DNA from 2 places in the Synechococcus sp. MU1617 genome. Region 2 is predicted to be linked to the other one. Evidence: predicted binding sites of a transcription regulator. Region 2 holds the regulator's gene; the other holds the start of a gene.
What was found. The regulator NtcA, encoded in region 2, controls nitrogen genes in cyanobacteria. The targets are predictions, from matches to a motif close to GTANCNNNNGNTAC.
Positions count from the first base shown of each region.

Region 1 (5,099 bases), on a different contig from region 2:
CGCGCATGGAGGCGGCGGGTGCGGTGTTGATCGCCGACACCGCTCCGATGGGGGCGATTGGCCTGTGGGAGGCCGTCCCATTGATTCTTCCCACGCTGCGGCTGCAGGCCCGGGTGGATGCGCTGCTGAAGGCCCGGCCCCTTGATGGGGTCGTGTTGATTGACTACGTCGGGGCCAATGTGCGTCTGGGCACACGGCTGCGGAGACAGCGGCCCGATCTGCCGATCACTTACTACATCGCCCCCCAGGAGTGGGCCTGGCGCTTTGGCGATGGCAGCACCACCCGTCTTCTTGGGTTCACCGACAAGATCCTGGCGATCTTCCCGGCGGAGGCCGAGTTCTATGCCGCCCGTGGTGCGGATGTGAGCTGGGTGGGCCATCCCCTGTTGGACAGCTTCCAGAACCTGCCCGATCGCGCCAGCGCCCGCCGCCAACTGGGTCTGGATCCTGAGGCGCCGGTGCTGCTGCTGTTGCCAGCCTCGCGGCCCCAGGAGTTGCGCTACCTGATGCCACCGTTGGCCCAGGCGGCGGCCCTGTTGCAGCAAAGCCACCCTGATCTTCAGGTGCTTCTGCCCGCTGGGCTTGCGCAGTTCGAAGCGCCCTTGGCTGCAGCGCTGCAGGAGGCCGGCGTGCGCCAGAGCCGGGTGATTCCCGCCGCTGAAGCCGATGGGCTGAAGACCACCTTCTGTGCGGCCGCGGATCTCGCTTTGGGTAAATCCGGCACGGTGAATCTGGAACTGGCCCTGCAGGGGGTGCCCCAGGTGGTGGGGTACCGCGTGAGCCGACTCACGGCCTGGGTTGCCCGCCACGTGCTGCGCTTCCAGGTTGATCACATCTCGCCGGTGAATCTGTTGCTCAAGCAGCGGTTGGTGCCGGAGCTGCTGCAGGACGAACTCACCGCCGAAGCCCTGGTGGAGAGGGCTCTTCCTCTGTTGACCGCCACCCCTGAGCGCCACGCCATGCTGGAAGGCTATGAGCGGCTGCGGGCCACCCTTGGTGCTCCTGGAGTAACCGAGCGGGCGGCCAAGGCCATCTTTGATCAGGTGCTCGGATGAAACGAACGCTGCTGCTGCTGTTCACCTGCCTGATGCTGCTTAGCTGGCCCCAACAGGCCATGGCTGAGTTGCAGACGGCGGTCTTTGCCGGTGGCTGTTTCTGGTGTCTGGAGCACGACCTGGAGGATCTGCCGGGGGTGCGGGAGGCCGTGAGCGGCTACAGCGGCGGGCAGCTGGAGCGCCCCACGTACCGGCAGGTGAGCAGTGAGACCACAGGTCACCAGGAAGCGGTGCAGGTGCGTTTTGACTCGGATCTGATCAGCTATGCGGAGCTGTTGCGCAGCTACTGGCGCAATGTGGATCCTCTGGACGGCGGCGGTCAGTTCTGTGACCGCGGCGACTCCTATCGGCCGGTGATTTTCACGGCCGATCCCGTCCAGGCTCAGGCCGCTGAGGCCAGTGCTGAGGCGGCGGCCCGCGAGCTCGGGCAATCCCGGTCTGCTTTGAAGGTGGAGCTCAGGCCGGCGGCTCGCTTCTGGCCCGCCGAGGGTTACCACCAGAACTACGCGGAGAACAACGCCGTCAAATACAACTTTTACCGGTTCAGCTGCGGTCGTGATCGCAGGCTCGACACCGTCTGGGGGGACAACGCTCGTTCCGGTAACGCCTGGGGGAATTAGAGCTCAGTTCCGGTGGCCTTAAGGCCTCAGCCTTCCGACGCCATAGCCGAGCAACAGGCCAACAGCTCCTCCAACGGAACCAGCTGTCAGTTGCATGCGTTGAGTCGAGCTGAGCCGGTCTGCGAACACCAGTACGGCTGAGACAACGAACAGCAACAGCGCCGTGACAAGCACGGCATCCAGCGATCTGTTGCCTGACTTCCCTGTCTGTCCTCCACCACCCTGACCACCGCCTCGCTTCACAGGTGGTTCCCCTCCAGGTTGGTTGTTCGCATCCAGCTCACGTTCAATGCGGTTGAGCTCTTTTTCGGCAGGAGATCGGTCCATGCCTAAAGGATGGCAGCCTCAATCCTCGGCAGAGCGCCCCCGGGTGCGCGCACGGTCGCTCAGCCAGATGATCACCCGTGTGATCGCCCACGCGAGCGCGAAACCCAGCAGGATCGAGAGCAGTGACTCCACAGCACAGCACTTGAGGACACCGGCAAGTGCCGGATGACCCTCAATATGCCGATCTGATCAAGGAATGCGTGAGGACTGTTGCGATCAGTCGCTTGCTTTGGCGTCCTTGTCGTTGTCTTTGGCTGGCTGTGTTGTGGCCTGAGGCTTGGATGCCGTTTTGCAGGCCAAGGAAGCTTCCAGGCGCTGCAGCTGCGCTTCGCGCAGTGCATCGGAAATGCTGAGAGTGCGGTCAGTCATCGATTGGCGTTCTCGACAGCGGCAGGCTCAGGGCCTAGTGCGATCGAAAGTGGACCTACAGATCTGAAGACTGACGAAACCTAGACGCCCGTGGGCCTACGTCCAGGGAGCAAAAGTGCTTACGTCAGTGTCTGGCAACACACCCGCACCAAGACGCCAGCGCGATCCACGGGTTGCCAAACCTGGACCGCTATGGCTATGAGTACAGGAGTACTATTCATGGGCGGCGTATGTCTATTGATCACAGCGATCTCGCGGTGAAGGCGGAAGCTCCATTCCTCCATGTCCGCCCAGGGCACTTTGTGATCGTTGGTGGAGACCAGCTCGATCAAGGGGATTGGTGGATGGGGCAGGTGATCTTCTGTGAGGGGAGTGCGCGTCACCCCAGGCTCCCGTCTCTGTTTCAGGTGGCTGATGTGGACACGGGCGTCATCACGTGGATCAATGCCGATGCGATTTCTGATGTGATCTGGTCGATGGATGGATGGCCGGCCAGTGCGCTCGTCCGTGAAGAGCGTTGATCAAGGGGCCGTATGTGTCCGCGTCAATAACGCGGGGTTGACGGTTGTCCTATAAAGGCTGTGTAGCAGTTGCTACAGAACGTTCACCCCTTTAGAGGGGCGCAGACGCTCCAAGCCACGGAACGGGGACTTGGATTTCTTCGAGGAACTTCCAATGACGGCACTTCTTTATCGAGGTCACGCCTACGCAGCAGCGGTATCAGCACCCAAAGCCTGCGTTGAGCTGACCTACCGACGCGAGCACTACAACACCTGTCGGGAGGAGGTCGCGCGCGACGTGCACCCCACCCTGACCTATCGAGGCGTCTCCTACACCAAGTAGGCCGAAGCTTCTTTCAGGCCTTGCCCCTGCCATTGGCGGGGGTTTTTTATTGGGCCGCTTGGTGGATGGCCGACCACGATCCAAGCGGGATTTCGTCATTGTGTGCGCGAAACAGTCAAAGCCCGCCAGTGGGAACGGACCTCACCGCCATCGTGATCTCCTCGGTGTTTCTTGGGGTGGGATTTGTGATTGCCAAGTTCTTCCCAGAAGCCGCGTTGTTGGCGGCGGTGTTCTTGGTGGGGCTGGCGATTCTCAACATCGCCCTTGTCCTTGTGGCCTGATGCCAAAAAAAAGGGGGGTGTTCCCTAGGCACCCCCGCGTTCGACGCGTTGCCCCTTCACCGAAAGAAGCCTCCGCAGGATGGCCTGGACTCCCGTGGCTGGTCGTCGCCATCACGACAAAACGGTTTTGGTGTGAGGGACCCAAGAAAAAGGAGTCGTCCTCTGCGGACGGTCCCGTTGCGTTGACAAGGGTTGCACCATGAACATGTTCACTGTGAACTTTCCCCATGGCAAATGTCCGCGAGATGATTAACACCCATCTGCCTGTCGCGCTCAAGTTGATCAACAGCGCCGCCCTGGTCGCGATCGCGCTCTCGACCCTCTGCGCTGCGGGTTCTCTGCGCGAAATGTCAGGCAGGTCTGCTGCTTCAGCGGCTGTGACTGACGTCAACTGAGCCCAATACCCCTGGAGTGATACGAGGTCTCGCTCCAGGGGGGCGAGCCGGCCGTTACCTGATCAAATCCGGTCGAATTCCTTAAGAAACCAACACTCAACCTGTTGAAAAGATTAAGCGCGGCGACCTGAATGATTCAGCAAGTTCTCAGTGAACAGACGGGTTTCCAGCCATCGACCAAGGTGGAAGCCATGCTTACGATCTGGCGGTGAGAGGAGGGTTGTATGTATTTGCTGACCATTAAGGATGGTCTTGGCACCCGTCATATCGGTCCCTACGCGTCGCCGAAGCATGCGTCGGATGATCTCGATCGGGTGTTGGAAACTTGCTCCGAGCGAGCAAGGTGGCAGATCCATGCGCTTGAAACACCCGACCGTTCCCTTGAATTGCAAGCGGTTGCATCCTGATTGGGCGCGTCCCGATCAGCCCTGACGTCGCCCTGGAAAACCACGGGTCAGCCCGCTGTCGATCATCAGGCCGATTCCGGCGTTGATGCAGATCAGGCTGAGGGTGCCGTACCAGAACCAGGGGCCTCCATCCTTGCCCAGCATCTGAACCACCTTGCGGCTCACCGCTTCGCCGAACAGGCAAAGCCCTACCGGGAGCAGAAGTACCCCCAATTGGGCCTTGATGTACCAGCGCACCGGGGAGCGGCTCATGACTGGGCCAGCACCCAGTTCACCAGGGTGCGCACGCCGTAGCCGGTGGCTCCAGCGGGATTGACCCCTTTGCCCTTGTCACTCCAGACCGGTCCGGCGATGTCGATGTGGGCCCAGGCGGTGTCTTTGGCCACGAACTCCTTGAGGAACAGGGCGGCTGTGATCGAACCGCCTGGCCGCGGGCCGGTGTTCTTCATATCGGCTAGCAACGACTTCAATCCATCCCTGTAGGACTGCCGCAGTGGCATGCGCCAGAGGCCTTCCCCACCCGTCTGAGCAGCGGCATCGAGGGCCTCCGCTAGGTCGTCATTGTTGGACCACAGCCCGGCCATCTCATCACCCAGGGCAATGACGCAGGCTCCGGTGAGGGTGGCCAGATCCACCACGGCATCGGGCTTCTGCTCGCAGGCGTAGAGCAGCGCATCGGCGAGGGTGAGGCGGCCTTCGGCGTCGGTGTTGTTGATCTCAATCGTCATGCCGTTGGCGGCCGTGACGATGTCTCCGGGGTGGACGGCGGAGCCATTCACCATGTTTTCGCAGGAGGCCACCA
Region 1 covers NZ_VTLB01000003.1:174,732-179,830, forward strand. The annotation lists gene lpxB (lipid-A-disaccharide synthase) at 1-1,055, shown strand, start outside; gene msrA (peptide-methionine (S)-S-oxide reductase MsrA) at 1,052-1,675, shown strand; gene FZZ90_RS08120 (hypothetical protein) at 1,694-2,002, opposite strand; gene FZZ90_RS08125 (hypothetical protein) at 2,219-2,371, opposite strand; gene FZZ90_RS08130 (DUF3104 domain-containing protein) at 2,602-2,892, shown strand; gene FZZ90_RS08135 (DUF4278 domain-containing protein) at 3,047-3,214, shown strand; gene FZZ90_RS08140 (hypothetical protein) at 3,343-3,495, shown strand; gene FZZ90_RS08145 (hypothetical protein) at 3,723-3,890, shown strand; gene FZZ90_RS08150 (hypothetical protein) at 4,115-4,297, shown strand; gene FZZ90_RS08155 (hypothetical protein) at 4,313-4,549, opposite strand; gene FZZ90_RS08160 (leucyl aminopeptidase) at 4,546-5,099, opposite strand, start outside.
Region 1: the regulator NtcA is predicted to act here: its motif matches at 2,955-2,968, upstream of FZZ90_RS08135 (DUF4278 domain-containing protein).

Region 2 (5,099 bases):
GGTGGGCTCGAGGTTGGCCGGGTTGAACCGCTTGGGGTTCATCACCGTGCCCGGAACATGCCGGAAGATCAGAAATTCCTGAGGAGACAGGCGCAGGTCGTAGCCGTAGGACGAACAACCGAAACTCAGCACCGGTCGCAGCTTCTGCTCCGGCTCGAGGTGACGGACCAAACCGCTCTGGAATGGCTCGATCATTCCCTGACCGGCCTGTTCAGTGATCCAGCGATCGCACTTGAGCATCAGAAACCTCGGCGCAACTCCGTGACTTGATCTGCCATCTCCACCACACCGGCGGGGATTGCAGGTCCAGTGATGATCACATCCATCGAAGCGGGCCGCTGCTCGAGGGCTTCAATCACGTCCGCTTCATCCAGGTATCCGAAGGCCACTGCAAGACCGATTTCATCCAAGACCAGCTGGTCGAGATCTCCCTGGATCAGATGCTGGCGGCAGATGGACCAAACAGCAGCCACCGCCTCAGCGCCACCGGGATGCCCCGGCGAGGAGAGGCAGAGGGGCACTTCCGGCCGCAGCCAGACAAGGCCTCCACAGAGCTGCACCCGTCCTGCAGGTCCCTGCTGAACGCCCCCTTTGAGGAACTGACTGATCAGAACACGACTGCCCAAGCCGGCAGCACGCATGGCTTGACTCAGAACATTGGCGAAACTGCCTCGGTAGGGCGCTGTATGCACTTGCAGCTGCCCTTCTGGAGCCACCAGATGTAGGGGTGGCGGGTCAGAGACAGAAGGTAAGGGCCTGAGGCCCGCCCGCTGCAAAGCCTGCTGATCCCGATCCAGGGAGTTCTGGAAGGCTTGGGGGTCGGCGAGGCTTGTGGTCATCGCGGAAGCATCTGTCCGGGCGATCCCGGCGAGACCTTGAATCTAGCGGCGAGATCACATTCCACAAGAGGATTGACACCACCCATGGTGTTTGGACAGGGCGAGACCCAACCGCCTGCGAGGCTTGACGAACTGCACACCACCGATGAGCCAATCCCTTGAACACCGCACTGATGGCCGTCGCCCGCAGCAGTTGCGACCGTTCTCGGTGACCTGGAATCCCATGGGGTTCGCCTTGAGCTCCCTTGTGGTTCACACCGGTCGAACCGCTGTGCTCTGCAGCGTCTGCTTGGAGGACAAGGTTCCCCGCTGGCGTAAGGGAGAAGGGTTGGGATGGCTCAGCGCCGAATACCGTCTGCTGCCCGGCTCCACCCCACAGCGGCAATCACGGGAGCTGATGAAACTCTCGGGTCGCACCCAGGAGATTCAGCGGTTGATCGGCCGCAGCCTGCGCGCCGTGATCGACATGGAGCGCCTTGGTGAGCGCACCTTGCTGATCGACTGCGACGTGATCCAAGCGGACGCCGGCACCAGGACGGCCTCGATCACCGGGGCTTGGCTTGCCCTGGACCAGGCCTGCCGATCACTGGTGGAACAAGGAGTCCTGGAGCAATCGCCCCTGATCGACCAGGTGGCGGCCGTGTCCGTCGGCTTGGTGGATGGCCAGGCCTTGCTGGATCTGGACTACAGCGAAGACAGCCGAGCTGAGGTGGACCTGAATGTTGTGCAGGCCGGCGATGGACGTCTGTTGGAAATCCAGGGAACTGCTGAGGGAGCGCCCTTCAGCCGCAACCAACTCAATGAGCTGCTGGATTTAGCGGAGCCGGGAGTGTCATCCCTGATGCAGGCGCAACGCCAGGCCTTCAACGAGCACAGCAGCGTTACGTAATAACCGCTACATGGCGGCCACCGCCAGCTCCGTAACTTCGCCTCACCAGGGGGTTGTCATGACCAGTAGCCGAGGTTTCAGCCGATACGCCCCGCAGATGGTGGCTCCAGCTCCCAGCGCAGAGCCGGCCAACCGTTCTCTCCTGGAGATCATCCGGGATCTCGATGGCGCCAGCAGTGAACTGGTTGACCGCAACAAGACCATCTTCTTCCCCGGAGATCCCGCAGAACGGGTGTATCTGATCCGCCGGGGAGCCGTGCGTCTGTCCCGCGTTTACGAGTCGGGTGAAGAAATCACCGTGGCCCTGCTCCGCGAGAACAGCCTCTTCGGAGTGCTGTCCCTGCTGACCGGTCAAAGGTCCGATCGTTTCTACCACGCTGTGGCCTTCACCCGGGTCGAAATGGTGACGGCACCGGCGACCTCCGTGAAGGCCGCCATCGAAGCAGACACCAGCGTTGGCCTGCGCTTGCTGCAGGGTCTCTCCAGCCGAATTCTGCAGACCGAAACGATGATTGAAACCCTGACCCACAGGGACATGTCATCCCGGCTGGTGAGCTTCCTGCTCGTGCTGTGCAGGGATTTCGGCGTGGCAGATGAGCTGGGCATCACCATCGACCTACGCCTGTCCCATCAAGCCATCGCCGAAGCAATTGGCTCAACACGGGTCACAATCACGCGTCTGCTGGGAGACTTGCGTCAATCCGGTCTGGTTCAGATTGACCGCAAGAAAATCACCGTTCTGGATCCAATCGCTCTGGCCAAACGCTTCAGCTAAGCCGGCCATCGACCGACGGGTGCAGCCATGAGCGGCTGGGCACTGATCCTGGTTCTGCTGGTGCTCGGGGGCGTGCTGTCGACCCTGGGCGACCGTTTGGGCAGCCGCGTCGGCAAAGCGCGACTCAGTTTGTTCAGGATGCGCCCAAGGCGCACCGCCGTTTTGATCACGGTGCTGACCGGCAGCCTGATCAGCGCACTCTCGCTTGGCCTGATGCTGCTGGTGAGCCGGCAGTTGCGGGTGGGCCTGTTTGAACTGGATGCCCTGCAGGAGAAACTCCAGGACAGCCGGCAACAGCTCGAGGCAGCCGAGCGGGAACGGGACAAGACCCAAACGGAAACCAAGCGGATAGCCACTGAGCTCAAGCAATCGCAGCAACGGGCCAACACCCTGCGCCTTGAACTGGCTCCTCTTCAGAAAGAGCGGGCCCAACTCGAAGCTGAACGTGAACGCCTCAGCCAGGACATCGCCTCCCGCGATGCGGACATCCAGCGGACGGAAGCCGAACTCAACAGCGTTCGCAGCCGCATCCGTGCCGGTGAGCAGGAACTCAAGGAACTGGAACGCAATCTGGTCGCCCTGAGGCGTGGATCGGTGGTGATCAGCAGCGGACAGACCTTGGCGAGAGCAACGGTTCGACTCGATGCCCCAGACCAGGCGAAACAGGCTGTGGACAGGCTGTTGCAGGAGGCCAATCTCAACGCCTACGGGAAAGTGCGGCCTGGCGAAGCCCCCGAACGCCAGTTGATCCGCGTTCCGCGCAGCGATGTTGAACGCCTGCAAAGCATCATCCGCAAACCAGAGACCTGGGTGATCTCGCTGCGCTCCGCCACCAATGTGCTGCGGGGTGAAACAGCGGTGTACGCCTTCCCCGAGGTGCGTCCCAACCGGCCAGTGGCCCAACGCGGAGACGTGCTGGCCACCACCACACTGCCACCGGATGAACGCACGCCAGAGGGCATTCGCACACGACTGAACCTTCTCTTGGCCTCGGCCTATGCCGAGGTGCAGCGGAGAGGATCGCTGAGCGAGGGCCTTCAGTTCGATGGATCAGCCCTCTCCCAACTGGCCCAGACCCTGATGGAAGGACCCAGCCAAAGCGTTGGATTGGAAGTGATTTCCGCAGGGGTCAGCAACAGCGCCGATCCTGTCGTCGTCACAATTCAGCCATCCCCATGAAACGGGTGGCCGTTCTCGATCCAGGCCGCTGCAAATGTGGTCTTGTGCTGGCTGATCTTCAGCTCGGCCTCGTGCGCGAAGGGCATGTGCTGGCCCCGGACGCTGTGGGACCCTGGCTGGAGAAGTGGAATCACGACCAAGCTCTCGACCGCATCCTGATCGGCGACGGCACGGGCAGCCGAGCCTGGATCAAGCGACTGGAATGGCTGGGCAATCTCACCGTGATTCCTGAACAGGGAACAACCCTGAGGGCAAGACAGCGTTACTGGACGTTGTGGCCGGCTCGAGGTTGGCGACGGATGCTGCCGGCAGGACTGCGCATTCCACCGGTGGATCTGGATGCCGTGGCCGCTTTGGTGATGCTCGAGGAGCACCTGCAGTGCCGCCTGAAATGGCCGGTGCCTGCTCCCACGTTCTCGCTCAGAACCTGGCCCTAACCATGAAGGTGTAGTCACCCCCCGGTTCCAGCCTGTAATCAGAACGCACCAGAAACCGCCGAAGGGCATCCTCAATCAGGGCTCGTCCCAAGGACGGCTCCACCATCAGTTCGCCGCGGTCAAAGGCCCAGGAGAACTGCCACTCGAAGCCTCCAGCTGAGACTTCACCCTCCACGCACTTGGCTTGAAAACACTGGCGGAGCACCCGCAAATGGGCCGTTGTCGCCGGGAGAGCCGGCATCAGTCGACTGGCTCCAGGTCATAGCGAAAACCGTTGATCCAGGTTCCAGCACGCTCAAAGCTCTGGCGCTGAAGACGTTGAATCCCGTCCAGAACAGCATCAAGAACAGCGCCGACACAAGGTTGCTCCACCTTGCTGAACGGGCCAAGAACATGGGACACCGTTCGGGCGCGACGCTCAGCAGGATTCTCAGCTGGTGCACCAATGCCGATCCGCAGCCTGGGAAACGCCTGAGTCCCGAGATGTTGAATGGTGCTGCGCAAGCCGTTGTGGCCACCGGCGCTGCCCTGGGCCCGCAATCGCAAACGACCGAGCGGAAGATCCATGTCGTCCACCAGCACCAGCAGTTGGTGGGGCTCCAGCCCGAACCAATCAAGGGCAGCACGAATCGCGCGTCCACTGTCATTCATGTAGGTCTGGGGCATCAGTAAGCGCAACCGCTGCTCACCCACCCCTGTATCTGCTGCAAGACCATGCAACTTGGCTTGCTGACGAAAACTGAATCCAGAGCGCTCACCAAAAAGCTCTAGGGCCATGAAGCCGATGTTGTGACGAGTGCCTGCATATTTCGCCCCCGGATTGCCCAGTCCCACCACCAGCTTGAGATCAGTGGTCATACCGCTGGAACAACTCAGTCGCTGGGGGGAAGTTCTTCGGCCGGCTTCGCAGCCTCACCGGACACCTCCGGCTCAGCCATGGCTTTGTTGATCTCGCGCTCGAATTCCTTGGACGCGGATTG
Region 2 covers NZ_VTLB01000002.1:608,994-614,092, reverse strand. The annotation lists gene dcd (dCTP deaminase) at 1-240, opposite strand, end outside; gene FZZ90_RS06955 (cob(I)yrinic acid a,c-diamide adenosyltransferase) at 240-839, opposite strand; gene rph (ribonuclease PH) at 985-1,728, shown strand; gene ntcA (global nitrogen regulator NtcA) at 1,787-2,503, shown strand; gene FZZ90_RS06940 (DUF3084 domain-containing protein) at 2,531-3,682, shown strand; gene FZZ90_RS06935 (resolvase) at 3,679-4,119, shown strand; gene FZZ90_RS06930 (DUF3146 family protein) at 4,103-4,360, opposite strand; gene pth (aminoacyl-tRNA hydrolase) at 4,360-4,977, opposite strand; gene FZZ90_RS06920 (TatA/E family twin arginine-targeting protein translocase) at 4,992-5,099, opposite strand, start outside.